4 regions of the Anaerobacillus sp. 1_MG-2023 genome follow, and region 3 is predicted to be linked to each of the others. Evidence: riboswitches for the same ligand, from Rfam matches in the RefSeq annotation. Region 3 holds a riboswitch; each other region holds the start of a gene.
The links. Region 3 has a riboswitch for S-adenosylmethionine ahead of metK (methionine adenosyltransferase). Riboswitches for the same ligand answer to the same signal wherever they lie in the genome.
Positions count from the first base shown of each region.

Region 1: linked by a shared signal. The riboswitch ahead of mtnK (S-methyl-5-thioribose kinase) and the one ahead of metK (methionine adenosyltransferase) in region 3 are both predicted to bind S-adenosylmethionine.
Region 2: linked by a shared signal. The riboswitch ahead of Q4550_RS13335 (homocysteine S-methyltransferase family protein) and the one ahead of metK (methionine adenosyltransferase) in region 3 are both predicted to bind S-adenosylmethionine.
Region 4: linked by a shared signal. The riboswitch ahead of Q4550_RS20060 (methionine ABC transporter ATP-binding protein) and the one ahead of metK (methionine adenosyltransferase) in region 3 are both predicted to bind S-adenosylmethionine.

Region 1 is NZ_JAUORD010000006.1:11,483-18,957, reverse strand. It holds gene Q4550_RS11735 (ABC transporter permease) at 1-532, opposite strand, end outside; gene Q4550_RS11730 (sugar ABC transporter ATP-binding protein) at 588-2,096, opposite strand; gene Q4550_RS11725 (sugar ABC transporter substrate-binding protein) at 2,093-3,226, opposite strand; gene mtnA (S-methyl-5-thioribose-1-phosphate isomerase) at 3,223-4,287, opposite strand; gene mtnK (S-methyl-5-thioribose kinase) at 4,288-5,499, opposite strand; SAM riboswitch class I at 5,614-5,748, opposite strand; gene Q4550_RS11710 (carbon-nitrogen family hydrolase) at 5,835-6,617, opposite strand; gene Q4550_RS11705 (pyridoxal phosphate-dependent aminotransferase) at 6,726-7,475, shown strand, end outside.
Region 2 is NZ_JAUORD010000007.1:86,750-94,224, reverse strand. It holds gene Q4550_RS13360 (sensor histidine kinase) at 1-964, opposite strand, end outside; gene Q4550_RS13355 (four-helix bundle copper-binding protein) at 1,095-1,424, opposite strand; gene Q4550_RS13350 (F510_1955 family glycosylhydrolase) at 1,589-2,563, opposite strand; gene Q4550_RS13345 (YdhK family protein) at 2,688-3,263, opposite strand; gene murB (UDP-N-acetylmuramate dehydrogenase) at 3,422-4,345, opposite strand; gene Q4550_RS13335 (homocysteine S-methyltransferase family protein) at 4,785-5,834, opposite strand; SAM riboswitch class I at 5,914-6,023, opposite strand; gene Q4550_RS13330 (DUF3895 domain-containing protein) at 6,107-7,105, opposite strand; gene Q4550_RS13325 (bifunctional 2',3'-cyclic-nucleotide 2'-phosphodiesterase/3'-nucleotidase) at 7,227-7,475, opposite strand, start outside.
Region 3 is NZ_JAUORD010000014.1:234-7,708, forward strand. It holds gene Q4550_RS19180 (phosphatase PAP2 family protein) at 1-468, shown strand, start outside; gene Q4550_RS19185 (glycosyltransferase family 4 protein) at 485-1,630, shown strand; gene Q4550_RS19190 (hypothetical protein) at 1,644-1,829, shown strand; gene Q4550_RS19195 (MSMEG_1061 family FMN-dependent PPOX-type flavoprotein) at 1,823-2,446, opposite strand; gene metK (methionine adenosyltransferase) at 2,588-3,784, opposite strand; SAM riboswitch class I at 3,993-4,102, opposite strand; gene pckA (phosphoenolpyruvate carboxykinase (ATP)) at 4,456-6,039, shown strand; gene Q4550_RS19210 (ABC transporter substrate-binding protein) at 6,232-7,227, shown strand; gene Q4550_RS19215 (ABC transporter ATP-binding protein) at 7,239-7,475, shown strand, end outside.
Region 4 is NZ_JAUORD010000015.1:63,766-71,240, reverse strand. It holds gene sufD (Fe-S cluster assembly protein SufD) at 1-98, opposite strand, end outside; gene sufC (Fe-S cluster assembly ATPase SufC) at 117-902, opposite strand; gene Q4550_RS25205 (YuzK family famiily protein) at 1,247-1,387, opposite strand; gene Q4550_RS20080 (carboxymuconolactone decarboxylase family protein) at 1,652-1,954, opposite strand; gene Q4550_RS20075 (L-lactate dehydrogenase) at 2,206-3,156, shown strand; gene Q4550_RS20070 (MetQ/NlpA family ABC transporter substrate-binding protein) at 3,208-4,047, opposite strand; gene Q4550_RS20065 (methionine ABC transporter permease) at 4,071-4,739, opposite strand; gene Q4550_RS20060 (methionine ABC transporter ATP-binding protein) at 4,732-5,754, opposite strand; SAM riboswitch class I at 5,934-6,043, opposite strand; gene ilvA (threonine ammonia-lyase) at 6,176-7,186, opposite strand; gene leuD (3-isopropylmalate dehydratase small subunit) at 7,183-7,475, opposite strand, start outside.

The DNA of each region.
Region 1 (7,475 bases), on a different contig from region 3:
CAATCATAAAAATCGCTGGAAAAGGAACACCCGCGATTTCACCCTGGCCAATAAAAAGAAAAGATGGAATGAATTTGCCTGGGGCTGTTGTCCCGTCACTCATAGGCATATTGTTGTAAATGGAAAAACCTTTCGTATAAGTTAGTTGAATCCCATTCACGATATACATAACGGCTAGCGTTGCAAGAAGATCAGGGATTCTGATTTTAATTGTTATGAAGGCATTTATTAAGCCAATCAATACCCCGATCAGAATAGGAATGAGTAGAGCGACGAGAAGTTCTTGCCTATACCAGACTAAGGCAGATGCGCTCGCAACAGTAGCGAGACTAACGGTTGAGCCAACAGATAAGTCAAAACCTCCAACAATTAATGTAAAGGTAACACCGAGTGCAACGAGTGTCACAATTGAAATGGAGCGAAGGATATCTGCAAAGTTACTGTAAGTAAGAAAGCGATCGTTAAGAATAGTGAAGATGAGAATAAGTCCAACGATGACGAGTAACGTACCATATTTGACGAAAAAGCTGATCACTTTATCCTTGAATGGTGAGGCGAGCCCTCTTTGATTTTGTGTTTCTACGAGTTCAGCTGCTGATTTCAATCTTCCTACCTCCTGTAGCTGCTTGCATAATGGCTTCCTCTGTCATCTCTTCACCTGTGAGCGTGGCGGTAATCTCGCCATCGTACATAACAAGGATTCTATCTGATAGATCAAGAAGCTCTTCGATTTCGCTGGAAAAATATAAAACCCCTTTTCCTTGGTCGGCAAGCTCTTTTATTAGAGCTAACACTTCGGCTTTGGCGTTCACATCAATGCCTTTTGTTGGCTCATCAAAGAGAAATACTTTCTGATCATCGTATAACCATTTTCCGATAGCCGCTTTCTGTTGATTTCCGCCACTTAGATGATGGATCGGTTCTTTAGGTGAAGCTGCTTTAATGCCGAGCTGAGTTATTTGCCTGGATGAATAATCTTCCTCTTTTTTTCGATTAAGGAATCCTCTAAGCGAATGACGCCGTAGAGAAGGGAGCGTTAGGTTTTCTGATAAAGAGAAATCGAGTAGAATACCAGATTTCCTTCGTTCTTCTGGTACAAGACAAATGCCGGCTTTAATCGCATCAGCTGGAGAGCGAAAGCGGTATGTTTGGTTGTTAATGTGAACACATCCTCTTGTATGCTTTGTTGCTCCAAAGAGGGTTAATGCTGTTTCCGATTTTCCTGCACCTACAAGTCCTGCGACACCAATGATTTCACCATGATTCAATAAGAAATTCACTGTTTTTCCAGTTTCGGGTATAAAGAGATTCTCAGCCCGCATTAAAGCATGACTCGTGCTCTTTGTTTGACGGGGTTCTTTTTTTCTAAGACTTGACCCAACCATACTGGTAATGATCTCATCAGCTGAAACGGTTTTTGTTTCAGCTGAAAGATGAACTTTGCCGTCTCGTAAAATCGTAAAACGATCGCTTATTTCTTCTATTTCTGGCATGCGGTGAGAAATGTAAATCATCCCCACGCCTTTCTTCTTCAGTTTGTTAATAAGATGAAATAATAGCTTTGTCTCTTCTACACTAAGTGGAGCAGTTGGTTCATCCAGTATCAAATATTGCGTCTCCTGTGCCATTGCTCGAGCAATTAAGATCATTTGTTTTTCTGACAGCGAACATTCGGAAGCCAGTTTATCAGGGGTTAAGGTTATACCAAGAGAGTTAAGTAAATCTCTTGTTCTTTGCCGTTCTTTGCTAGAAGAATAACACTTAAAAGGTGATTTATTCATTGAGTCAGCCCAAATGTTTTCAGAAACGGATAGGGTAGGAAACAAAGCCGAATCAACTTCTTGCACCACCATTCCGATGCCTGCTTTTTTTGCATCGGAAGGTGTATGAATCGCTAGAGGTTCTCCGTTAAGTAAAATAGAGCCGCTGTCTCGTTCATAGTCTCCACAAACCATTTTCATAAGCGTGCTTTTACCAGCTCCATTCGTACCGAGCAGAGCGTGCACTTCGCCTGAACGAATCGTCAGGGAGACGTTTTTTAATACAGGGATATTTCCGAATGATTTAGAAATATTTTGGATGGATAACTCACTCATTTGCTATCATCCTGTTGCGTTAATTTTTCCATCCACGGAGAAATAGCTGCGTCAGAAGAGCCCCAGTCATCGACGTAATTGCCTAATTCACTCATTGAAATGGTTTTGTCTGGTAAATCAGATTGTTTTACAAGATGAGGATCAAGTGAGAAAATCTCAGGCGTTTCTTCTCCAGCAATTTTTTGATAAGCAAAACGTACTTGAACACGTCCTACTTCCGCCGGATCAGTAGCAGCAGATGAGAGCCATGGGCTATTATCTTTTTGCATCATTTGGAGATCTTCGTCACTCATATCGATGCCGTAAACTTTGATTTCTTCTCGACCAGCTTGTTCAATGGCACGAGTAGCGCCTTTCGCAAATTCATCCCATGGAGCAAATACAGCATCAATATCACCTTTGTTTGGATATTGCTTTAGAATAGTTTCCATTTGGGTTTGGGTATCAAGAGCTGTATTAGCACTCGCGGTCCCGAACTTAGCGATTTCATTGATTTCTGGATAGCGTTCCTGAAACGCCTCATAAATCGCATTTCGTCGCTCCATAGGTGCGAATCCTCCCACCCATACATAGACAATATTTCCTTCACCATTTAAATCCTGAGCAAGCGTTTTTAATGTATTCCATGCAAGACTATAATCATCTTGATCAATAACTGTTACACCTGGCACGTTAATATCGCTATCAAACACAACGACAGGTATGCCTTTATCAACGGCTTTTTTCACTCCAGCTTCGAGTGCATCTGCTCGGCCATGATCAATTAAGATCGCATCGACTTTTTGGTTGATGGCTGTATCAAGGTGTGTAGCCATTTTGGAAAGGTCATTATCAGCATTATAAACTTGAACGCTTCCGCCAAATTTTTCTACCTGATCTTCAACTCCTTTTACGTACTGGGAAGAAAATGTACCGAGGGATGCTTGCATAATCGCTGCTATTTTGATAGGTTTTTGAACTTCTTTTGGAATGTCTGAAGAAGTTTTAGACGCTTCTTCACCTGTGTTTGAAGTTGTCTCACTAGATTCCGTTGTGCTTGCTTCTGGTGTACTTACGGCATCTTGCTCATTAGTACAAGCAGCAAGTACGATGAGAAGAAGAATGGATAAAATAAGTCCTAAGCGTTTCATGAATGTACCTCCGTGTTTTTAGCGTGTGGCAAAGCAAGATGAGCAAGGTTTTCAGCGTACGGTGTTCGAACGATACCGTGCTCCGTAATGATTCCGCTGAGTAATTCATTTGGCGTCACATCAAAAGCAGGATTAAATACATCAATGTTCTCAGCTGCAACACGTTCACCTTTATAATGCGTAATTTCTTTCGGATCTCGCTCCTCAATCGGAATCGCTTCTCCGTTAGGGATCGAGTAGTCAATTGTTGAGATGGGTGCAGCAACATAAAAAGGAACGTTATATGCTTTTGCGATATGGGCAAGGCCAAGCGTACCAATCTTGTTAGCTGTATCACCATTTGCAGCAATCCGATCAGCACCGACTATAACTGCAGCGATTTTCTTTGTTTTTAAAACGTGAGCTACCATACTGTCTGTAATCAGCGTAACGTCAATACCAGCACGCTCAAGCTCCCATGCGGTTAATCGAGCACCTTGTAGAACTGGTCTGGTTTCCGTCGCAATTGCGGAGATGGAGAGGCCGTTTTCCTTTGCCAGATGGAGAGGCGCAAGAGCCGTCCCGTATTTTGCTGTTGCGATCCCACCTGCATTGCAATGTGTGAGGATGGTATCCCCATCATTTAATAGCTTCAGACCATGTTCTCCAATCCGCTGACAGACAAGCTCATCCTCTTTATGGATGGTAAGTGCTTCGTGCAGAATCGCTTCTTTCATTTTTTTCACTGTCGGTAAGGAAAAGCTAGCTCGGATGATGCGATCAATCGCCCAAGAGAGATTTACTGCAGTGGGACGAGAGGAGGCAAGATATTTCCCTTGGTTGACTAGCGCTGTCTTAAACGCTGTTGCTTCGTTTGTTTGGACATGCTGACTCCAAAGAACTAGTCCATACGAGGCGGCGATTCCAATGGCTGGTGCTCCGCGGACAACAAGGGCAGAAATGCTATTCCAGACATCCTCGATTGCCGTTTGCTTGAGGTAGATCTCTTGATGTGGAAGCTGCCGTTGATCGAGCAGTAAGAGATGATCACCTTTCCATTGGAGTGATGAGATGACAGTCATTTAAATGACCTCCTTGATGGCTTTAATGTATTGTTCAATCGAAGTGATGTTTTTTCGGTCTAAAATAAGTTTTTTTCCAAGGGTAAGCGCCTTTTTTTCCACAGCGAGTTTTACTTTTGGATCAGTGATCGTCTCGATCTCTTCTACATGAGCAAGTCCAATCGTTCTTCGGATGATCTTACAGCCGGAAAATCCAATGCTATCGACAAAAATAGATTGTAGAAGAGCGTCTAGGTATCCTCTTGAATAACGATTATCTTCTGAGAGATGGTCGGCCCATAATGATCGGAAAGTAGATTCGAATACGTTCCAAACCTCAGTAGTGACGCCAAATAAATAAGCGAGGTACCCTTCTTTCTCTTCTTCTGACCTATGTGCCTCCTGCGACAGGATACTAAGCGCAATATTGGCGATAAAAGCACCGATATCAAAACCAGCTGGGCCATAGAAAGCAAATTCTGGGTCGATTATTTTAGTTGAACTTTCCGTAACAAACAGGCTACCTGTATGTAAGTCCCCGTGTATCAAAGCTTCTCCTTTTGTTAAAAAAGAGTGTTTGAGGGAGGCAACTTCAGTGAGGAAATCGTCATCTTCCCACAGCGATTCAACATCTGCTCGAAGCTCTTCTGTAAAGGCATTGCTTTCGGCATTGTAGAAAGGATCTGAAAATACGAGGCTTTCTGTTATGCCACATAAGTCTGGATTACTAAACCGTTTGGCAAGCTCTTTCTTATTTGCTGAACCAAGACCGTAGTCAGAAGTGAAAAAGAGTGTATGAGCGAGATAGGTACCGACGTTTCTTGCAAGCTCAGGATATATACGACCTTCAATAAGTCCTTTTCGTAAAATAGTGTAAGTTGATAAATCTTCCATAACCGTTGCGGCTTTTTCCGAGTCATGCAAATAAACGATCGGAGAAAAGTCAGGAACGAGCGCGTGAGCTTGCTTGAGTGCCTCGCTTTCAATTCTGGATCGATCCAGTGTAAGCGGCCAGGATTCGCCAACGACTTTGGCATAAGGCAAGGCTTGTTTGACGATCCAGGATTGTCCTGTTTTCTTGTGTTGAACATGAAAGACATAATTTAAATTGCCATCGCCAATTTCCTTTACATGAACGGGAGCGGTGCGATCCAAAAGCTTGTGATACTCTAAAAATTGCACTACGGTTTCTGTTGTAAACGGTGTGTACCCTGAAGTGATCTGAATACCCATGTAAAATTCCCCTTTCAACTATTTATGGTTGATGTATTGCATGAACATCGGAATTTCGGCATAAAAAAAGCCTCTTTCCGAAGAAAGAGGCTTGAAGATAGAGATACTTCACACCTCTTATCTTCCAGAATGAATATCATCCTGTTGGAAGTAGCACCGTGCCATTTAAGTCATCTTAATCTGGACTTAAAAATAGGTCGGTTGCTGGGCGTCATAGGGCCAAATCCCTCAGCCTGCTCTTGATAAGAGAAAGTTTATGAAATTATTTTACAATTTTTTCGCTTGAAATGTATGTTACAGAGAAAGGAACGTGTTTGTCAATAATATTTTGAATATTATTTATAAATATCTGGACGTCGATCTTCAAAGATAGGAATGCGATTCCGGATCGATGACATTTCCTCTTCGTCAATAGAACCTGTTAAAATAACTTCTTCTTCTCTTGCTTCTGCGATAATTGTTCCCCACGGATCAATGATCAATGAGTGTCCTCCAAACGCATTATCAGGATCTGCCCCGACACGATTACAGGCAATCACGTAGCACTGATTTTCAATCGCGCGACTGATAAGTAATGCTCGCCAATGATCGGTGCGTTGCTTTGGCCATTCTGCTGGTACGAACAAAACTTGGGCACCTTCAACTGCATGAAGGCGAAGCCACTCAGGAAAGCGAATATCATAACAAATGAACCCAGCGCATGGGAGTTCTTCAAGTGTAAAATGACTTTTTTCATTTCCAGAAACGAGGAACTTCTCTTCATTCATCAAACGAAACAGGTGCGCTTTGCTATACTCATGAACGAGCTGCCCATCTCGATTGAACACAAGCATGGTGTTCGTTACTTCGCCGTTATGATGCTTAGCGATGGAGCCCCCGACAATATTTACGTCGTTCTTTTTGGCGAGGCGAGATAGAAAAGCAATCGACTTTTCTGCATCAGTATCTCCAATTTCATCAAGGCGAGATAAATCATAACCTGTGGACCACAATTCTGGTAAAACGATGATATCTGGTTTGTCACTCACCGCCTTAGAAACAAGCTCTTCAACTTTAGAGAAATTCTTTTCTGGATTGCCGAAAGCAATATCAAATTGCAACAGGGCAAGGTTTTTCATTGAGTTGTCCTCCTTACATGTTTAGAAGTTGACCTTTACATGGTTGTGTATCCAAGATAACATAACTTATTAGAATTTCTCGAAAATTTTAACAGGATGTGATTCCATTTGAAACAATTTCAAACTTCAGATGCACTTAAACGTTTACCAGAACAATTCTTTGCGAAGCTTGCTGGAAAAGTGAACCGTTATGTAGAGGCGGGATATGACATTATTAACCTTGGACAAGGAAACCCTGATCAGCCGACGCCTGCTCATATTATCGAGTCTTTGCAGCAGGCAGCTGAAAACCCTGCATACCACAAGTATCCGCCATTTAGGGGACAGCCCTTTCTGAAACAAGCCGCGGCTGATTTCTATAAGCGAGAGTTTGGTGTTGAGCTTGATCCAGAGAAGGAGGTGGCCGTCCTATTTGGTGGAAAAGCGGGCCTTGTAGAAGTGAGTCAATGTTTGTTAAATAAAAGTGATGTGGCACTTGTTCCGGATCCCGGATACCCTGATTACTGGTCTGGAGTAGCAATGGCTGAAGCGGATATGCAAATGATGCCGTTACTTGAAGAAAATGATTTTCTGCCAGATTATAGCGCGATTCCTGAGGGTGCTCTTGCAAAAGCGAAGCTCATGTTCTTAAATTATCCAAACAATCCTACCGCTGCTGTAGCAACGAAAAGTTTTTTTGATGAAACGGTTAGGTTTGCGGATGTCAATGACATCTGTGTCGTTCATGATTTTGCTTATGGAGCAATCGGATTCGATGGAGAGCGTCCTCAAAGCTTTTTAGAAACAGAAGGTGCTAAAGATGTGGGGATTGAGATTTATACTCTTTCCAAAACGTATAATATGGCAGGATGGCGTGTT
Region 2 (7,475 bases), on a different contig from region 3:
TTTGATGAATTAATGGACATAAATCGACTGATTCACGATCAATCGAAAATCCTTGTTGATCCATTTGGGCCATATCAAATAAATCTCGAACGAGCGAGGTTAAGTTTTCGGATTCTTCTTTAATAACGGCTAGATAAGTGTTTCTCTCGTCGAGCGATAACGCTTCTCGCTGAGCAATGTCAGCGTAGCCGTTAAGATAAGTTAATGGTGTTCTAAGTTCATGGGCAATATTAGCTAGAAAATCACTGCGATCGTTTTTTAATCGTAGCAAATCGTCGGACAAACTCTGGATCGCTTTGGCTAATTCACCTAATTCGTCGTTTCGATCTACTTTTAATGAGACATCATGATTCCCTGTACTCATTTTCTGTGTGGCTATTTTCATATCAATCAATGGGCGTGTAATGATTCTTGAAAGGTAAATAATTGTAATAATGGTAAGGAAGAGTGCTAGTCCACTAATAATCAAAAATTGGGTCGTTAAGTGGTCTCGTACGTCGCGAATACCTTGTGTATCAAGAATCATATACACGTTTCCAACAAGCTCATCATCAACAAAAATCGGAGAACCAGTTGTAACAAAAGGTTCTTCACCCCAATCTCCTTCCACAATAGCTCCTGTTACAGGGAGGGGGTTTGAGGAAGCAATTTTTTCTTCAATAGTAGGCATGACTTTATTAGAATGAACAAGGATGGTATTCTTTTCATTTGTTATGACTACCTGCGTCTCAGCTTCAGATTCCATAAGTGCAACGTGTTCCATTGTCTCACGATTGAAATGCTTCGCTAGTACATCTCTATGGCTATTCCCTCTTGCTAGAAGGGCATCCGTTTCTGCCATAATGCGTTCGTTTAAAAAACCGAAGTACAGCACCATGAACAAAATACCTTCGAGTAGTAAGATGCTTATGAGAAAAAATAGACCTAATTTTGTTGCTAATTTACTTTTCCTCTTTATTCTCATGTCTTTCTCCTTTATGAACAGCTAGTGTAACAGTATTATATCGAGAAAGTGTGCAGGCTGTCTGCATTGTACAAAACAGCTGCATAAAAAAGAAGCCTGTGTTAGTAAACAGACTTCCTCACTATCTTGATTATGATGCTAATTTCTTGCATTCTTCTGAACATTTGAAACAAGCTTCAGCGCAATCCTGACAATGTTTGTGTTCATGCTTCTTACATTCATTCCCACAAGCTTCACAAATGGTCGCACATGCTGTGGCAAGTTCAGCAACAAATGGTGTTCCTCTCACGAGAGCTTGTTCGAGGTAACCGCAAATATCAGAGCATTCTCTGTCCATGCGAATACATTCCGCCATCATGTTGACATCATCTTCTTTTAAACAAGAATCGTAGCAGTGATTACAGGCTGTCATACATTCATGAAGTGTTTGAATAACCGATCCGTAATTTTCTTGTGACATTCGCTCATTCCTCCTTAAAAGTTAAGTACACTGTCATATTTTCCTATTTGATCCAGATTAAACGTCATTAGCAAATAAAGTTGAAGGATAGGAAATTTCATTCTTTCTGCACAAATTCTTGATAAACGAAGGGAATAGAATACGGGTTCTTCTCCGAAATCAACTTATTTCTTGATTTGCCTTTCATTGATTAAAGTAGTCCACGATTCCCCATTGTCAGTTGTTTGATAAAGACTACCACTTATTGTATGAAAGACAACCTCATCCTCATTTTGTGGATTGACTGTAACATAATCAATGGCGTCTAAAGATTGATTAGGCATAGTCACTTCTTCCTCTTCACCGTCTTGCAATGATTGAACAATGAGCTGATTCCTAGGTTCCTGCACTGCATAAATAAAGCGATCCTCTAGAAAAACCATTGTACTAACAGCTACTTCTTTCGTGATTCGAGTTAACGACTCACCTTGATTACGAGAGAGATATAACCCGGAAGGAGAGGTTATAGCAACAAGGTTCGTCTTACTTGGATGAGTGAATAACCCACTTATTTGATCGGGAGTTCCTTTTAACGCGACATCCACCCACTTCTTAGCGTCCTCACTATAATAGACGCCTATTTCCATTTCGCTATTTCTTTGTTGATTTACTGCATAAATGGCGTTCGTTTCATATCCCACAGCTAAATAATGAAAATCAGCTTCGCCTTGAAAACCTAGCTTTTCTATTGTCTTGCCTCGGTCTGTACTTTTGATTAATCCAAGTGGATTTGGTAACGCAGATCCTTCTCCAGGGTGTCCACTACTATAAAATCCATCAGCTACAGCTTGGAATCCCATATAATCATTTTTGTTTGTAGTCGCTTCGTACCAGATTTGATTATGATAAATTAGAGGACCGTCGTGAGTAGCCACTAGCAGTTCATTACGGTTACCGGGATAACCGATCCCGTGGACATGATCGATTTGTTTTCTATCAGCTTCTTTATAAATGGCAGAGTTACTGATGGATGCGAGATTTGCTTGTTTTTGTCCTGTATCATTTGATTGATTTTCATTTAGTGACGATTGATCATTTTGACAAGCAGATAGTATTACAGTGAGAATTAAACCTATTGTATAGAGCGATATTTTCTTCAAAACTTTTCATCCTTTCTACTTGTATGTGACGATAGCGTTAGAAAATCTAGTGGAAGAACGGCAGATATTAGTGAACCTCTTTAAAATAACCCGAACCTAACCAGTTCGGGTTATGAATGGTCAATTATTCAGTTACGGTTAATTCGTCTTCCGTTACCCATTTATGATTCGTTACTTTTTCGCCACCAGTTGTTGGTGTGTAGTCGATCATATATACGGTAGTTTCTGTAGCAGATTCGATCGTTGCAATCGCACCTTCCATTCCTTCCATATGAGAAGCCATTAATGTTACTTCAGTTCCAGATGGAAGTGGAGCTTCATCGGGATCCTCCAGTTCTTCATGAATGACCCATTTATGATTTTCTACGGGTTCTCCGCCATCTTCAGGGGTGTAAGTTACAACATAAGCTGTCGTATCATATGCCCCCACAATAGTTGCTTCTGCACCTTCCATTCCTTTCATATGGTTCGCTTCAATGATCGCCGTGCTACCTTCTGGATAAGTGGGATTTTCAGACTTTTGTAGGTCTTCAGGTACCTCAGCAGAGCCTGAATGATTCATCCCTTCCATATTACTTTCAGAGTTTGCCTCTGTGTTAGTAGAGTTTCCATTTACTTGTTCATTGTTGTTTGCACAAGCAGCAAGAATGAGCGCCATTGATAATGTTATTACACCAATCAATTGAGTTTTACTTTTCATAATAGTCCTCCTCTAGACTTTGGAATTGTATGCCAATATCTACTTTATCCGTAAAGTATGCACTTATTGTGCAGATTTCATATGTTCACAGATTTATCGAATATCAGTGAAAGAACACTAAAAAGCCGCTCTTTTTGTAAGAGCGGCTGTCATGTGAATTATGGTTTTTCAGGTGGTTCCCCTATGACGCGAACTTCACGTTCAAGATCGACATCAAACTTTTCTTTTACTGTTCGCTGCACATGATGAATCACGTCCAGATAGTCAGTCGCTGTCGCATTATCGATATTTACAATAAAGCCAGCATGCTTTTTGGAGACTTCAGCTCCACCGATTCGTGTACCCTGAAGCTGTGAGTCCTGAATGAGCTTACCAGCAAAAAGGCCAGGAGGTCGTTTAAACACACTGCCACATGAAGGGTATTCTAGCGGTTGCTTTGTTTCACGTTTTTCCGTTAAGTCATCCATGATTGCTTTAATATCCTCATACTCTCCAACTTTAAGCTTGAAAGTAGCTTCAAGGACAAGAAGACCATTTTCTTCTACATTACTATGACGGTAAGATAAATCAAGTTCATCAGCTGTCAATTTAACGAGCTTTCCTTCTTTTGTTACAGCAAGAACGCTTTCGAGACAATCCGCGATTTCTCCACCGTATGCTCCTGCGTTCATATAAACAGCTCCGCCGACAGAGCCTGGGATCCCGCAAGCGAATTCGAGTCCACTTAGTTTGCTGTCTCGAGCAAATTCAGAAGCATCAATAATACGTGCGCCAGCTTGAGCAATAACTTTTTCTTCTTCTTTTTGAATGGCTTTTAGTGAAGAAAGATTCAGGACAATTCCTCTAATGCCTCCATCTTGGATAATAACATTAGAGCCTTTTCCTAAAATGGTTAATGGATAGTTAGATTGATAGGCGTACTCAACTGCTGCTCGTGCGTCCTCTAGCGTGTTAGGAAACACAAGGACATCCGCACATCCACCCATTTTTGTATACGTATGTGCATTTAATGGCTCATTTATCTTCAGTTCCGCACTGGGTAAAATGGAGCGGAGTTCATTTAATACATTTTGATTATTCATAGGCTACCTCGCTTATAAAACAGTTCGTTTTCATTGTGGTTTGAGTTCAATAATGTTTCATGGACATATTCAAACACATTTAAAATAATAACACAACTACTTCATAAATATGATGTTTTTCATAAAAGAAGCCTTTAATTCGAAAAGAATGTTACTTGGAAAGCAACTTATATAGCGGAAAAATCAATTTCAGACATCGTGATTGGAAAAATGCTGTTATCCTATCAAATGCAAAAACCATTGTATTCGTTACTCTTCAACTGATACTGTTACTAATCATCGCCAACGTTATCAAAAATAATCAGTTTATAGAAAAAATGTAGTAGATATAATCTCCTATGTAAAAATGGCTTTAAATACTGTAGTACAGGTCTACAAATAGGTTTTTGGTAAAAAAACAACAACCGGAGAAATTAAGTTCTCCGGTTGTTGTTATAAATTAGGCCTTTGCTCTATAAGCCGTATTGTTATCTTTCAATGTCTCATCAGTTCCAAACAAAAAGTGCTTTTCCATATTTGGAGAATATACCGAGTTTACAGTTGTTCTGCCAACTGTTTCAGCCACCTCTCGCAGCATGCTTGGAGAAGCGCCGCAACAGAGTCCCAAGTAATTGACCCCAACCTGCTGTGCCTCCTTAGCCCATTCCGCTAGCTCATAACGGTTACAATAAAGCGGATCTAAAGAGGTTGGAAAGGTCGTCTCTGTTGGCAATGTACACGCACAGCCACCGTCTGGTAAGTTAAAGAATGTTGGGTGTTCTTCTGATGTACGATAAGGAATTGGAAGAGCTCCAACGTATCCGTTAACAGACTGTCTGATTTTTTCAATGTATGGTTGCATTGTAGCCGGACCTCTAAAACAGTTCATTCCAACAACTAGTGCTCCTTGTTCTTCTAACAAACGGCAAGCCTCTTCAACGGTATAGCCATCCCTTAAAATGTTCTCACTCATGAGTCCGAGTGTAATTACAGCTTGAAGATCCTGCTTTTGAATCTCTTCTAGCGCTATTTTTGCTTCTTCATAGTAGTAGAAAGTTTCCCCATTGATGAAATCAACGCCTTCTTCTTTGCTCCATTTCACCATTTCAGCAAAAATCGATCGAATTTGTTCCTTACTTTCCTCATCTTCAGGATCAAATAAGTTTGTATTTGAAATGTTTCCTGCGACTAGCGCTTCTTCTTCAGGGTGTTCTTTCGCAACTTCCTTAGCCAGGCGGATAGCTTGTCTATTGAGCGGTTCTAACAAATCTTCTTTTCCAATAATCCTCATTTTCTCTCGGTGACCATTATACGTAAAAGCAAGTACGACATCTGAACCTGCAAGCATATAATCACGATACGTTTGTTTTAGCGCTTCAGGATTGTCTAGGGCAACTTCAGGTACGAATGATCCTGCTTGTAAATAACCACGACGCTCTAATTCAAATAGATAACCTTCCCCGCAAATAACTGGACCATCTTGCAATCGTTCTTCAAGTGTTCTTTTCATGTGTAACAGCTCCTTTTCTGGATAAAATAAAAAACCCTCTTCTTAAACAATAAGAAGAGGGTTTGCTAACATAATCCTCCTCTTATCTTCCAGGTGATATCACCTGTAGGATTTGGCACCAGCTTCAACCGTAGTTGAAAGGTTGCCGGGCATCATAGGGCCTATTCCCTCCGCCGCTCTTGATAAGAGTGTTGATTTAATTTTTGAACATGTGTGAAATTATAGACCGGTTAACTGGAAATGTCAATCACTTATCTGATAATTATGAAATGTTAAGATGATCTCTTGCTTTTCAGTCGATAGATGCGATCTTCACGCCCTATCGGCTCGACTGACATTGATCCAGATGCAACAAATGAATCGAGGTAGGTACAAACAGCAAAATAAATTTTTGGTTTCTTTGTGGAGTATCTCTTGTCTTGTACCTTTCCTTCCTTAATCAAAAGCTCACAAATCATCAGAGCACTTTCCATACCTTGCTGAATATAGGAGTCTACCGCTTCCTGTGTTGTAAATGAAAGGTCTCCTACAAAATAGGTTTCCTTAGGTTTCTCGCTTGTCTTTTCTTGTAAAGGTTCTTGAACATCTTCCGCGAACAAATCAAAAGAACCTTGTAATTCCTCTTCTGATTTCGGTTCTTCCTGGTTGCTTTTCGGGTTGACTACTTGTTCTACAGTGTTGCTCCCTCTTTGAAAAGCTTCTTGGTCTTCACGATAAGATCTGATTAAACTGTTTAGCCTTTTTTCTTGTAGATCTAGTAATGGAAGATTTAATGAAAGTGGCTGTTCAATGTCTTGTGGAAGGTTCAATCCTTCAGGAATGTCGTATGTAGGATAGCCGTTCTGTCTTTTCAACAGTAGCTCATCCAACTCATAATCTATTTCCATAAATCCCTTCACAACTTCTCTCACAATGGAAGCGGGTAATCCGGTATGCTCTTCGAAATGATTTATCCCGAAACGCCGTGTTTTTCCTGTTTTTGCATGTCGAACAACATACTGATACCGTAAAGAGCGACCGCACTCACATTTTAAATCATCTGAAACGAAGCCCGCATCGATGTAATCTTCTAGTATCCAATCATCAAGCAGCATCCTGATTTCTTCATCCGTTGCCCCACTTGGAATCATCCGCCCTTTACTTCTAGCTATGACATTCGCAAAAGCCGTTTTTTTACCGCGTTTAAGAAAATTCATTACATACGTTTGTTGCTCATTTGTCAGATCTGAAAAAAGCTCATCTCTTTGGGTGCTTGTCAGGCTTTGTGTCATATAAATCCCTTTCTGTACGATAGTAATTCCATTATATCAGTAAATATTCTACTATTGTTTGCATCGGATAAATTCTTAAAATAAGAAACGCCAATTCTGATGAATTGGCGTGAATTCGTTCTTAACGATGGCGGCCGTGCTCGCCCTTATGATTATGATGATGCTTTTCTTTTTTCTGTTTCGTTAAGTCGAGTGTATATTTAGCGAAACCATTTTCTGTTTCATCAACAAAATGAATCGTTTGAATGCTTTCCGCATAGGTTTTGGCTTGTAACGAGGATTCAAAAGTGACGTTCAGTTTCTTCTTATTAACTGTGTGAAATGACCAGTTCTGATCAGCTGTTGGATTAATTGTTTTGTTTTCAAGAAT
Region 3 (7,475 bases):
TTAACGTGTCATTCAAGGTACCTTACTTCTATTTTTGGATTAGTTACGCATGCGGGTGGTGCTCGGGCAACGATTTTAAGCACACTTTTGTTGATGTTCCTGTTACCTGCTCCTTTAAAGATATGGGCGTTTCAATCTGCGTTTGCGCTTGCTGTAAGTCATATACCTGTTCATTTTATTAAAAAGCATTATCCAAGACACAGGCCATATCTCGCTCTCCCTGAAACAAAGATATTCGTATATCCTCTAAAAGATCATTCTTTTCCATCAGGGCATACAACTGCTATTTTTTCTGTACTTACACCGTTTATCTTTCATATTCCTTCGCTAGCTATTCCCTTAATTACTCTCGGGAGTCTAGTTGCCCTTTCGCGAATTTACTTAGGTCATCATTATCCTTCTGACGTTCTTGTTGGTTTTATACTTGGTGGTGGATCTGGTATTCTTTCAACTTTAATCCTAGGCTAAAAAAGGGAGGGCTTTCATGAAAATTGCACTTTTTACTGACACTTACTATCCACAAGTTAACGGAGTATCTCGCACTTTGGGTAAATTAACCAGGTATATGGACCGTCAGCATGTAGATTATATGCTTTTTGCTCCTAACTGTCAGAAAGATGATGACCTTTTCTCAAGTAATATTCACCGCTTTACCAGTATGAAGTTTTTCCTTTATCCCGAATGTCGCATTGCCCTTCCTAACGTGAGTCTTATCCGCCACCAACTTCAAAATTTTCAACCAGACCTTCTTCATGTCGCTACACCTTTTAATATCGGCATGTGCGGGCTACATTACGGAAAGAAAAATAACATACCTATGGTTGCTTCATACCACACTAATTTTGATGACTATTTAAAGCATTACCACCTTGAATGGTTCTCTCCTTTTATGTGGAAATACTTAACCTGGTTTCATCAACCATTTTCCACTACCTTTATTCCTTCCAATGAAACGCGCAATCGATTAAAAGAAAGAGGTTTTAAGAACCTCAAGCTTTGGAGAAGAGGCGTCGATTGCGAACAATATTCTCCGATTAGAACAAATCACTCGCTACGTGAACGATATAACATTCAGGAGAAGTATATTCTTTTATTTGTTAGTCGACTCGCTCCAGAAAAAAATCTTGAAACGTTACAAAAAATCATGTGGAAGTTACCAGAACAGCTGAAACAACAAACAAGATGGCTGATTGTTGGTGATGGACCAGCCCTCCCTCATATTCAAAAAAACGTTCCTAACAACGTCACTTTCACTGGTTATAAAGAAGGGAAAGAATTAGCAGAGCTATACGCTACTTCAGATCTTTTCATCTTTCCATCAGCTACTGAAACATTTGGAAATGTCGCAAAGGAGTCACTTGCCTCAGGGACCCCTGTTATCGCTGCAAATGCCGGAGGATTAACCGATGTTGTCACTGGAGAAAGAAATGGTCTTTTCTGCTCTCCGTATAAAGAAGAGGAATATATCCACGCTATCAGTCGACTCTTATCAGATAATACCGAACGGAGAATGATGGGTTATGAAGGACGTCGTTATGCACTTACTCAATCATGGGATGCGATCTTCGGACGATTAGTAGAGGATTATGAGAAAACAATTGGAATTAAAAAATTAGCTCGATATGCTTAGAAAGGAGAAAAAAATGAATCTTACTGTATTGGGGATTAATGAAATCTGCTTAACTGCACCTTCTATCTTCGCAACACATAGCCACAACTTGTACGCGCTAGACGAAAGACAGAAAATAGCAAATACGTATGATCTCATTTACTGCTCCATTGTTCAACCAAACATACACAAAGGTTTGGGCTTGATTTCTGTTCAATAAAGACGTTTAGTGTAACTTTCTTTCAACGATTCAATCACTTTTTCTTCGCCTATTTTTGCATGATCAGATAGCATTCTGGCAGCTGACGCGAGCCCCTCAGTATTCGGCCATCGTTCAGGTTCAAAAAGAGATGATCGTTTAAAGGCTTTGGCACAATGAATGTAGCATTCCTTTACTTCTACTCCAATACCTAACAAAGGCGTTTTCCCCTTATATTCACACTGCTCTAGCAGCGTTTTATCTTTTACAATCGAGGCCTTTCCATTAATACGCAACGCTTCTTCTCGGCCGGGAATCATCAGCAGCAAACCGATATTTGGGTTTTCTAATAGATTGATCAATGAGTCCATTCGTTTATTTCCCGGTCTTTCCGGTATCAATAAATGATGATCATCCAGAACATGAATAAACCCCGGTGCATCCCCTCTTGGCGAAACATCACCACCCGTACTTGATTGGGTGGCAATCGTAATAAATGGTGTACGGCATATGAACTCTTTACAGTGTTTATCAAGAAAAGAGATGACTTTATTTGCAGCCAATTTACTCGGTATTCCTGCCATGTCTTTTAGTTCATTCACATCGGTCACGGTTTCTCCGAATATACTAGTTTTCACACATTACACTCCTCCATTTTTCCTTCCATTTTATCACCACACCCATCTGTTTTATGATAATTCAATACAATATAATGGATGTCAAAAAGGATGATAGAGCAAAAAAAGAAGCCAAAATATTTTTGGCTTCTTAGAAATTAATTAAATTCCGGCACCCTGTTTAAGGGATTCTGCACGATCTGTTTGTTCCCATGGAAGGTCAATATCAGTACGTCCAAAATGTCCATACGCAGCTGTTTGCTTATAAATGGGACGTCTAAGATCAAGCATCTTTATAATGCCTGCTGGACGAAGATCGAAGTTCTCTCTTACTAGCTCTACAAGACTTTCCTCAGACACTTTTCCTGTGCCAAATGTATCAATAGCAATTGATACTGGCTGAGCAACCCCAATAGCGTAAGCAAGTTGAACTTCACAACGATCTGTTAGACCCGCTGCCACAAGGTTCTTAGCAACATAACGAGCAGCATATGCAGCAGAACGGTCTACTTTCGTAGCATCCTTACCTGAGAAAGCACCGCCACCGTGACGCGCATAACCGCCGTAAGTATCAACAATGATTTTTCTTCCTGTTAAACCTGCGTCACCCTGCGGTCCACCGATAACAAAGCGTCCTGTTGGGTTGATGAAGTATTTTGTTTCTTCATCAATTAATTCAGCAGGAACAACCGGCTTCACAACGTGTTCTTTGATGTTACGTTGGATTTGTTCAAGTGAAATTTCAGGATGATGCTGTGTAGAAACAACAATGGTATCAACGCGTACCGGCTTACCAGCTTCATCGTATTCCACTGTTACTTGTGTTTTACCATCAGGACGAAGATAAGGAAGAATTTCTTCTTTTCTTACTTCGCTCAAACGTCGCGCTAGTTTATGCGCAAGAGAAATCGGAAGCGGCATTAATTCCGCTGTTTCATTACAAGCGTAACCAAACATAAGCCCCTGGTCACCTGCACCAATTGCATCGATTTCGTCATCTGACATCGTACCTTCACGTGCTTCAAGAGCAACATTTACACCTGCAGCAATGTCTGCAGACTGTTCATCAATAGATGAAAGAACAGCACATGTTTCAGCATCAAATCCGTATTTCGCACGTGTATAGCCGATCGTTTGAATCGTCTCACGAACCACTTTCGGAATATCCACATAGTGTGATGTTGTAATTTCACCGGAAACTAGTACAAGACCAGTTGTTACTGTAGTTTCACAGGCAACGCGCGCATTTGGATCATGCGCAAGAATATCATCCAGAATGGCATCGGAAATCTGATCTGAAATTTTATCAGGATGCCCCTCTGTTACTGACTCAGAAGTAAACAAACGACGATTACTCACTCAAGTACCTCCTTAAGGATTGGATCCTATCTAATTATGTTGTAATGGATACGGTACTCATTTCCCTATTACCCTGTGCCGAAACGAGAGAACGAATTCAATTTCTTATCGTCTTACCTTTTTTTATAGCGTCATCAATCTCAACGACATTAAAAAAGCCCTTCCCTACAATCAGAGGGAAAAGGAGCTGATATCTCATGCCTTTCGCCTCTTATCTTCCAAGACTATCGTCTTGCAGGTTAGCACCTTAATCCTGTTGTATAGGAGTTGGTTGCTGAGCTTCATCGGGCCTGTCCCTCCGCCTGCTCGGGATAAGAGTATCCATTCTCGACATATAATAACGCACATGAAAGGATGTGTCAATGAAGAAAAGCGGAAGCGCCCGTTTAGCCTCGACAAGCGCTGGAGCCCTACAAAAAGAACACGGGCTTTATGTTCGAATTCAAGGGCGAAGCGATCGATCCACCACCTTAATCCTTTACCCATAAAATAATCACTTCCTATATAATGGCGACAGGATTTCAACCTAAAGAAATAGTCATTCACCCATTTTTCACTTTTTATGCAAAAAATACATAGATTAGTATAGAATAATTGAATGAATGTGTTATACTATTTTTGAGTTAAACAAGTCAATCAACGAAATCTTTAAAAAAGGATGGGTTTAACGTATGAAAACAGCTTCCTTCTCCTCACCGTTATTGGATGCGATATTAAATAAGAATAATCCACATGTGAATTTATCAGTGTCTGAACTGGTTGAACATTCACTATTTAAAAACGAAGGGCAACTATCAGCTACAGGAGCTCTTCGCGTAGAAACCGGAAAATATACAGGACGTTCTCCTGGGGACAAGTTCATTGTAAAGGAAGATTCCGTAAAGAACAAAGTGAACTGGGAAACAAACCAGCCTATTTCCGAAAAAAGTTTTGAAAACCTTTACACAAAGGTGTTGAACTACCTCGGTGAGAAAAAGGGACTTTATGTGTTTAAAGGATTTGCTGGTGCTGACCAGGCATCAAGACTACCCATTCAGGTTATTAATGAATATGCCTGGCATAACCTTTTCGCCCACCAGCTGTTCATCCGTCCGAATGAATCAGAGTTAAAAGAACATGACGCTGAATTCACTGTCATTTCTGCACCTGGTTTTCAAGCTGATCCAGAAGTGGATGGCACAAATTCAGAAACATTTATTATTATCTCCTTTGAGAAACGAACCGTCTTAATTGGTGGAACAGAATATGCTGGAGAAATTAAAAAGTCTATTTTCACCGTTATGAACTACTTATTACCAGAGCGAAATATTCTTTCAATGCACTGCTCTGCTAACGTAGGTAAAGAGGGGGATGTTGCTCTATTTTTCGGTTTATCTGGAACTGGAAAGACAACGCTCTCAGCAGATGCTCATCGATCTCTTATCGGTGATGATGAACACGGATGGTCTATGAATGGTGTCTTTAATATTGAAGGTGGATGCTACGCTAAATGCATCAACTTATCAAAAGAAAAAGAACCTGAAATCTGGGATGCAATTCGCTTTGGAACGGTTCTTGAGAACGTTATGATGGATAACGGCTCGCGTGAACCTGACTACGATAACACTAGTCTAACTGAAAATACTCGCGCTGCCTATCCGATTGACGCCATACCTAATATTGCAATTCCTAGCGTTGCCGGACATCCCAACACGATTATTTTCTTAACGGCAGATGCATTTGGCGTCCTTCCTCCAATTAGCAAACTGACCAAAGAACAAGCCATGTTTCATTTCCTATCAGGTTACACAAGCAAGTTAGCCGGAACAGAAAGAGGAGTCACTTCACCGGAAGCCACTTTCTCTACATGCTTTGGTGCACCGTTCTTGCCATTACCTGCCCATCGCTATGCAGAAATGCTCGGCGAGAAAATTATGGAGCATGATGTTCAAGTCTTCCTCGTAAATACCGGATGGTCTGGGGGCGGTTATGGTGTCGGAGAGCGCATGAAGCTTTCATATACTAGAGCGATGATCCAGGCGGCTTTAAATGGAGAACTTGATCGTATCGAAACAGTAACAGACCCTATTTTCGGATTGCATATTCCTTCTCATTGTCCAGGTGTTCCAGCAGAAGTATTGCAGCCAAAACAAACATGGGAAGATCAAGAGAAATATGATGAGAAAGCAAAAGATCTCGCTACTAAGTTTGTAAAGAACTTCGAAAAATTCTCAAATGTAGCCGACGAAATCAAACAAGCAGGCCCAAATGTTTAGTCTCATTGCAAAAAGCACCTTAACTGGTGCTTTTTTTTATTTGAAGACTCATTCCCCTTCACTTCGCACATCCCCCTCTTTCTATCTACCTCCATTAATTTACTTATTCAAAACACCAATCGTTTTAAAATACATAGGCTATAGTATCTAAAACATGAGCCTACCTCATGTGACGAATGTGGAGGATAGATAATGAAAAGAAGCTGGTTTATAACGTTTTGTATATACACAAGTGTATTTCTTCTTATTCTTTCGGCGTGTGGTACTAATAGTGGAAACGATCAGGTAAGAGTAGCTGAGGTTACACGCTCGATTTTCTATGCACCACAATACGTGGCACTCTCAGAGGGTATTTTTGAGAAGCATGGCATTGATGTCGAATTAACGACCACTTGGGGCGGAGATAAAACAATGACCACTCTTCTATCTAACGGAGCTGATGTCGCCCTTGTAGGATCAGAGACGTCCATTTATGTTTATGCACAGGGCACTGATGACCCTGTTATAAACTTTGCTCAACTTACACAAACAGACGGTACGTTCCTTGTATCAAGAGAAAAAATCGAGCATTTTGAATGGGAAGATTTGAAGGGAAGTACATTCCTTGGCCAACGTAAAGGTGGTATGCCACAAATGGCTGGTGAATACGTACTGAAACAGAAAGGAATTGATCCACAAAACGATTTGGACCTCATTCAAAATATTGATTTCGCAAACATTTCAAGCGCATTTGCTTCTGGAACTGGCGATTACGTTCAGTTATTCGAGCCAACAGCAAGTGTCTTTGAAGAACAAGGGGTTGGACACATTGTAGCTTCATTTGGAAAAGAATCAGGAAAAATTCCATATACAGGATTTATGGCGAAAGAAAGTTATTTGAGTAAAAATGCTGATGTAGCTGAGCGTTTTACAAAAGCACTTTATGAGGCTCAACTGTGGGTAGATACTCATTCTTCTGCAGAAATTGCAAAGTCAATTGAACCTTTCTTTCAGGATACCGATCTTGAACTCATTACAACTGTAGTCGATCGTTACAAAAGTCAGCATTCATTCGCTACAAACCCATCCCTGGATCAAGAAGAATGGGATAACTTACAAAATATTATGGATGAAGCAGGCGAACTCCCAAAACGCGTTGATCATAGCAAATTAGTAGATAATAGCTATGCCGAAAAAGCGCAAAAATAGGAGGGAAAATAATGTCTTTCCTTCAACTCAACGCTATTTCACATGTGTATTTAATGAAAAGCGCTGCCAAAGAAGCGATTTCCAACCTCTCTTTCGCTATTGAAGAAGGAGAATTCGTTTCCCTTCTTGGGCCTAGTGGATGCGGGAAATCTACTCTGTTGTCGATCATTTCAGGATTAGTAAAACCTACTGAAGGGAGCGTTTCTCTACAAAATAAAATTATAAACTCACCCGGCGAACGAATGGGC
Region 4 (7,475 bases), on a different contig from region 3:
TTTAAACGAAGGGAAGCCATCCATTTCGGCTCCTGACGCTTTTCTGAATAAGCTTTAATGTATTCTTGATCGAATGCAATTTTCGTATCCACTGACATTGTCATCCTCCTTACTGCTTACGCTTCTTGACCAACTGTTTCGTCTTTAATACCGAGTTCTTCTTTAATCCAATCATAACCTTCTTCTTCAAGACGCTGTGCTAGTTCTGCGCCGCCAGATTTCACAATACGACCCTGCATCATAACGTGTACTTTGTCAGGTGTAATGTAATTCAATAGACGCTGATAGTGAGTGATAATTAAGCAACCGAAACTCTCATTGCGCATAGCATTAACACCTTTAGAAACAACTTTAAGCGCATCGATATCTAGACCGGAGTCAATTTCATCCAGAACAGCGATTTTTGGTTCAAGCATCATAAGCTGAAGAATTTCGTTACGTTTCTTTTCACCACCAGAGAAACCTTCGTTAAGGTAACGCTGTGCAAATTCTTCACCCATATCAAGTTCAGCCATTTTACCGTCTAGCTTTTTGATGAATTTCATTAGAGAAATTTCATCGCCTTCTTCGCGACGAGCATTGATTGCAGAACGAAGGAAATCAGCGTTTGTTACGCCACTTACTTCACTTGGATACTGCATTGCAAGGAAGAGTCCAGCTTTTGCACGCTCATCAACTTCCATTTCAAGTACATCTTCATTATCAAGGAAGACACTGCCTTCAGTGATTTCGTATTTCGGATGGCCCATAATTGCTGAAGCAAGGGTAGATTTACCTGTACCGTTCGGCCCCATTACTGCGTGAATTTCTCCACCATTTATTTCAAGGTTCAATCCTTTGATAATCTCTTTTCCCTCAATGGAAACATGAAGATTCTCAATCTTTAGAGTTGATGCTGCCATTTGTGAATACCTCCAATAACGTTTATACTATTCCTTCCTTATTGTAGTACCTATAAGGTGTATGTCAAGGAATGTGTGCTGAGTCATTCTCAATCTATTTTCATTCTTATTTTATAACAAATCCAAACTAATATCAAGGAACGCAAGACTCATACTTTCTAGCGTTAGCCAAGGTATAGCTTGCTATTCAAATTGAGAATGAATCGTTTATTTTTTCGTTGCATACCTTTCTAAGCCTACCATTTAATCACCACAGCTACAACGAATACACGTGATTATCTTCATACAAAAAAACCAGTCGTAAGACTGGTTTTTCGTATATCATGGTTATTTTGGATGCTGATTCATCTAGATAGTTTACGGTCGAATTCACTAACCATTTTGAGACTCCGACGGTGATCCAGCTCACGCTCTCGCTCGACTTGCATTCGTTTATTGAAATTACGACTATACTCCGCATAGCCAACTCCGTGAGACTGGTACATCGCCTTTTCCATTTCAGGTGTGTGGTTTAACCGCATGGGGCTAATAATGAATCAATCCTTTCAATATCGTTTTACTTACAAAAATTACTTTACCACGTTACATTAGTAGCTACAAACAGCATTTTAAGGGTTGAGGGGGTTTCCGGAGTGGTGAAAGAAGTTCTGAATAGTTAAAAAACATTCATTCTTACTTTTCCTCCCATATCCACTCTATTTCACCCCTTCGACACAATACACTATTTAAATAGTAGAAACACGATTTCATTAATGCTTCGGTTGGTTCAAATCCTTCATACACTCCTGTACGAGAGTAACGGCCTGACTCATCGCTGCGCCACCACCAAATGCAGCTGTCACCCCTACCGTTTCAAGTATTTCTTGTTCAGAACATCCTTGGTCAAGACACCCTTTCGTATGGTAGATAATGCAATATTCATCTTGTGAAAAAATAGATATTCCGAGAGCAATCATTTGTTTCTCTTTTTGACTCACTTCCCCATCTTTAAAACACGCTTCAGTAAATGCCGAATACTTCTTAGCTAACTGCGGCATTTTCTCTGTAAACATTCCTAATCCTTCTTTATAATCATGTAGCGCCGCTTCTGCGAAGTTGTTAAATTCCTGTTCCTGTTTCAAGACACAGGCCTCCTTTATTCGATATCATCCGTACTAGTATGAGAATTGGGTAACAAAGCTATCCATCATTTTCTTTAAATTGTTTTTGGATGAGTGCGTTTACATGTGATGTATGTCACAATAATAAGTAAAGGGATACGGTATGATGCTTATGAAGACAATATCTACTAGCAGAGGTGAAGATGATGTATGAAGGAAAAACAACGCGCGTAGCATTAATTGGCACTGGATTCGTAGGGACAAGCTATGCCTTCTCGTTATTGAATCAAGAACTAGTAAACGAACTTGTACTTATCGATGTAAATAAAGAAAAAGCGGAAGGGGAAGCAAGAGACTTAAATCACGGCCTTCCTTTTGGCGCTCCAATGAAAATTTGGGCGGGGGACTATACCGATTGCAAAGACGCAGATATTGTCGTTATCGCAGCGGGTGCAAATCAGGCACCAGGTGAAACACGCTTAGACCTTATTGATAAAAACACAGCGATCTTTAAAAAAATCGTTTCAAGCGTTATGGGAAGCGGATTTGATGGTATTTTTATCGTTGCAACGAATCCTGTAGACGTACTTACTTATGCGACATGGAAGTTCTCAGGCTTGCCTAAAGAACGGGTTATCGGCTCAGGTACGATTCTCGATACTGCACGATTCCGTTATTTACTGAGCGACTATTTCAATGTAGATTCTAGAAATGTACATGGTTATATTCTTGGAGAACATGGTGATACTGAACTTCCTGTCTGGAGTCATGCTACAATCGGTAGTCGACCAATCATGTCTCTTATTAAAGATAGACCAGAGGCTAAAGAAGATCTTGATGCGCTTTTCGTCAATGTTCGCGATGCTGCTTATCATATCATTAATCGTAAGGGAGCAACATACTACGGTATCGCAATGGGCCTCGTACGGTTAACAAGAGCGATTATACGAAATGAAAACTCTATTCTTACCATCTCTACGTTACTTGAAGGCGAGTATGGTTTAGATGATTTGTATATCGGAGTTCCCGCAATTGTGAATAACAACGGCATTCGTGAAATTATTGAACTTGACCTTGATCAAACCGAGCTAGATCAATTGCACCATTCTGCAAAAACGTTAAAAGAAGCGATGAAGCCAGTTTTCCAACATTAAAATGAGTAAAAAAAGGTTCTCCGCGAAATGACGGAGAACCTTTTTTCTTTCTTATTTGTCTACTGGTACAACAGCGCCATCGTATTCTTCTTCAATAAAGCTTTGAATTTCATCAGAATGAAGAACTTCTACTAACGCCTGGATCGCTTCATTGTCTTCGTCACCTTTGTTTACTGTAATCACATTCACATATGGTGAGTCTGAATTTTCAAGTGCAATGGCATCCTCTTGAGGATTAAGTCCTGCATCAATCGCATAGTTTGTATTGATCATCACTGCATCACCTTCACCTTGCTGGTAAATCTGTGGAAGCAGTGAAGCCTCAACATCTGTTTTGAAATCAATATTCTTAGGGTTTTCAGCAATATCTTCAACTGTTGCATCTGAAGCCTTTACACCTTCTTTTAATGTGATAAGGCCCTGTGCTTCAAGTAATGACAGCATACGTCCATGGTCAGAAACAGAGTTACTCATTATGATTTGAGCACCATCAGGAAGCTCATCTAAGCTCTTGTAATCCTGAGAGTAAACACCGATTGGCTCGATATGAATGCCTCCAGCGTTCACGAAGTCATAATTATCGTTTTCTTCCATTTGCAAGTCCATATAAGGTATTGTTTGGAAGTAGTTTGCATCTAATTCACCATTTGCAAGCGTCTTATTAGGTAGAATGTAATCCTGGAATGTTTTAATTTCAAGCTCTATTCCTTTTTCCTCTAACATCGGCTTAGCTTCTTCAAGAATTTCAGCATGGGGAATGTTTGATGCACCTACTACGATTTTCTTCGAATCTCCACCGTCACCAGAACCTTCGCTGTTTCCGCCATTGTTGCCACATGCAGCAAGAACCGCAAGAGCAAGAACTGTTATTAGCGATAAAAACTTTTTCATCATAACCTCTCCTTTTCTCCTTATTATCTTTTATCTATTACTCGTGTTGCAACGTCTCCACAAACCTGAAGAATCGCAACAATTACTAATATCAATACTGTTGCAACAAGTGTCACGTCAGGATTGTTCCGTTGGAAACCTTCAAGATAAGCGAGGTTTCCGAGACCCCCTGCGCCTACGACACCAGCCATAGCGGTGTAGCTTACAAGAGCTATCGCCGTCACAGTAATCCCTGAAATAAGGGCTGGCATTGCTTCTGGTAGAAGCACTTTAAAAATAATCGAACCATTGGATGCTCCCATTGACTGAGAAGCTTCAATGACCCCTTTATCCACTTCACGTAAAGCAATTTCAACCATTCTCGCATAAAATGGCGCCGCTCCTGCAATAAGGGCTGGAAGGGCAGCATTAGCACCTAGCATTGTCCCTATAATGTAAACCGAAAGAGGGATAAGCAAGATAATCAAAATAATAAATGGTATGGAGCGAAATAAGTTCACGACTCCGGCAATAATACTATTCACAAATTTGTTTTCCCATATGTTCCCTCTACCTGTTAGAAACAACAATAATCCAAGGAGGATTCCGAGAATAAACGTTGCCAGCACCGAAATTGCCGTCATGTACGCTGTTTGTAGAGTGGCTTCCCACATAGATTCCCACCTGACGTTAGGAAATAACGATTCAGTCATTCGTAATCACCTCCGCTTTAACACCTTGGGCTTGCACATAATTCAAGGCCATTTCTACCACAGCTGGTTCCCCTTTAAGGAACACAGAAAGTTTTCCATAAGGACCATCCTGTGTATGAGAAATCTTCCCTTGAATAATGTTGACTTCTACATCAAATTTACGAATCAACTCTGTCACAAGTGGTGAACCTGTTTTTCCTTTCACAAAGGTAAACTGAACAAGTTCTCCATCCTGACTCGTTGCCAGATGTGCAATCGATTCCTTCATTTCTTCAGGCTCGCTTAGCTGATTAACAAAGTCTTTCGTAATCTCTTCCTGCGGATGGTGGAAAACTTCAAGGACAGAACCATTCTCCACTACTCGTCCATTCTCCATCACGGCTACACGATGGCAAATTTTTCGTATGACGTGCATTTCATGCGTGATAAGGACAATCGTAAGGCCAAGCTTGTGATTAATTTCAGTCAGAAGTTCCAGAATGCTATCCGTCGTTTTAGGATCTAAAGCAGAAGTAGCTTCATCACAAAGCAAAACCTTTGGATTATTAGCAAGTGCTCTCGCAATACCCACTCGCTGCTTTTGTCCACCACTTAGTTGTGAAGGATAAGCTCCTTCTCTACCTTCGAGTCCAACAAGTTTAATTAATTCATCAACACGCTTCATTCTCTTTTCTTTCGGAACACCTGATATTTCAAGAGGGAACGCGATGTTATCACGTACCGTTCTTGACCAGAGAATATTAAAATGCTGGAAAATCATTCCAATTTCCTGTCTTGCTGCACGAAGATCTTTTCCCTTAAGAGAAGATAGATTATTACCAGCCACTGTGACTGTCCCATCAGTAGGTCTCTCAAGAAGGTTAAGCATTCGAATTAGCGTACTTTTCCCAGCACCACTGTAGCCAATAACACCAAATATTTCGCCTTTTTTGACTTCAAGGTTAACATCCTTAACGGCTTCCACCTTCCCGGATTTCGAAAAGAAGGTCTTATTAATGCCTTTAAGCTCAATCACATGTCTCACATCCTTTATGCATTTGCATGATCAGCTACCTGAAACAGGACTTAAGTCCCATGCCTTTGTTCTTTATTTCTATGCACTTAGAAACCTAATTCGCTTATCACTTTGTATAGTAAAGTAAAAAAATGCCCTTCTGCTTTGAGCAGAAAGGCATTTGATAAATCGATGTCTTCCTCTCATTTCTCAAAGCAATCGCTTTGCAGGAATTGGCACCTTTTCAAACGAGTCGTTTGACGGTTGCCGGGCTTCATAGGGCCAGTCCCTCCACCTCTCTGAATAAGAGATATATAGTTGTTATTACTTTACTGTGGTTAAGTGCTAAATGAATTCTAGCATGGTACTTTATGAGTGTCAATTACTGAGCAAAAAGTCGGAATAATCTAAAATATATACGTTGAACCCCATTAGAAAACCATCAGCTTATTCGCCTGATGGTTTTCGCTCGTTGAGAAAGTTGTTTATAAAGGGATATTTTCGCAAGATCCGCATTCCCTCCACTAACAACAACACCAATTCTCTTACCTTCTAAACGATTAGACTTGCATAAGACAGCAGCTACCGATGCAGCACCTGCACCTTCTACAAGTGTTTTGTGTCTTTCAAGCATAAAGACAATCGCTGCAGCAATTTCTTCTTCTGACACGGTTAGCATATCATCAACAAGCTCTTCAATAATTGGAAAGGTTAATTTTCCAGCTTCTTTCACAGAAATACCGTCTGCAATCGATTTGACAGATTGAAGGACAAGAGGACCAGTACCTTTAAATCGATTCCATGTCGCAGATGCTTCAGAAGCCTGGACCCCGATGATTTTCACGTGAGGAAAGAACGACTTAATCGCCATCGCCATTCCAGCTAACAATCCTCCACCTCCAACAGGCACGAGAATCGCATCTAAGTCAGGACACTGTTGCATCATTTCGAGTGCAACCGTTCCCTGTCCTGCCATTACTTCAGGATCATCGAAAGCATGAACGAATGTGGCCCCTTTCTCAACACGCTCACGATCCGCTCCACTAAACGCTTCGTTATACGATTCTCCTTCAAGAACAACCTCTGCTCCATAAGATCGCGTCGCATCAATTTTGCTTGTCGGTGTATGGACGGGCATATAAATCTTAGCTTTAATTCCACGCTCTCTAGCAGAAAGCGCCACTCCCTGAGCATGGTTTCCAGCCGATGCAGCAACAATCCCTCGCGCTGCCTCAATATCCGTTAGCGACGCAACTTTGTTATAAGCACCTCGAAGTTTGAAGGAACCCGTTCGTTGAAGGTTTTCCATCTTCATGAAGACATCTCTATTTGTATAATCATTAAGCGTTGTCGACTGCTGAAGCGGGGTCCTGTGGACGGCTTCCAGCAAATTCTCCATTGCTTTTACGACATGAACGTTATATTTCTCCTGGTAATTCCCAACGTCATTCACTCTCCTACAAGTTGTTTTTCTTCATATAATTTAATTTTATCTTCGAGAGATAAAGTTCGAGATACTTCATCCCATCCATTTAACAGCATTTCTTTCCAATAAGGATCGATCTCGAACGACGCATTTAGTCCTTCTCCATCAATTACTTGCTGTTTACTTAGGTCTACGCTAAGTTCGTATCCATCCTTCGCTTTTTGAAAAAGCTCCGAGATCGTTTCTTGATCAAGAGCGATAGGAAGTATACCGTTTTTTACACAGTTGTTATAAAAGATATCAGCAAAGCTTGTCG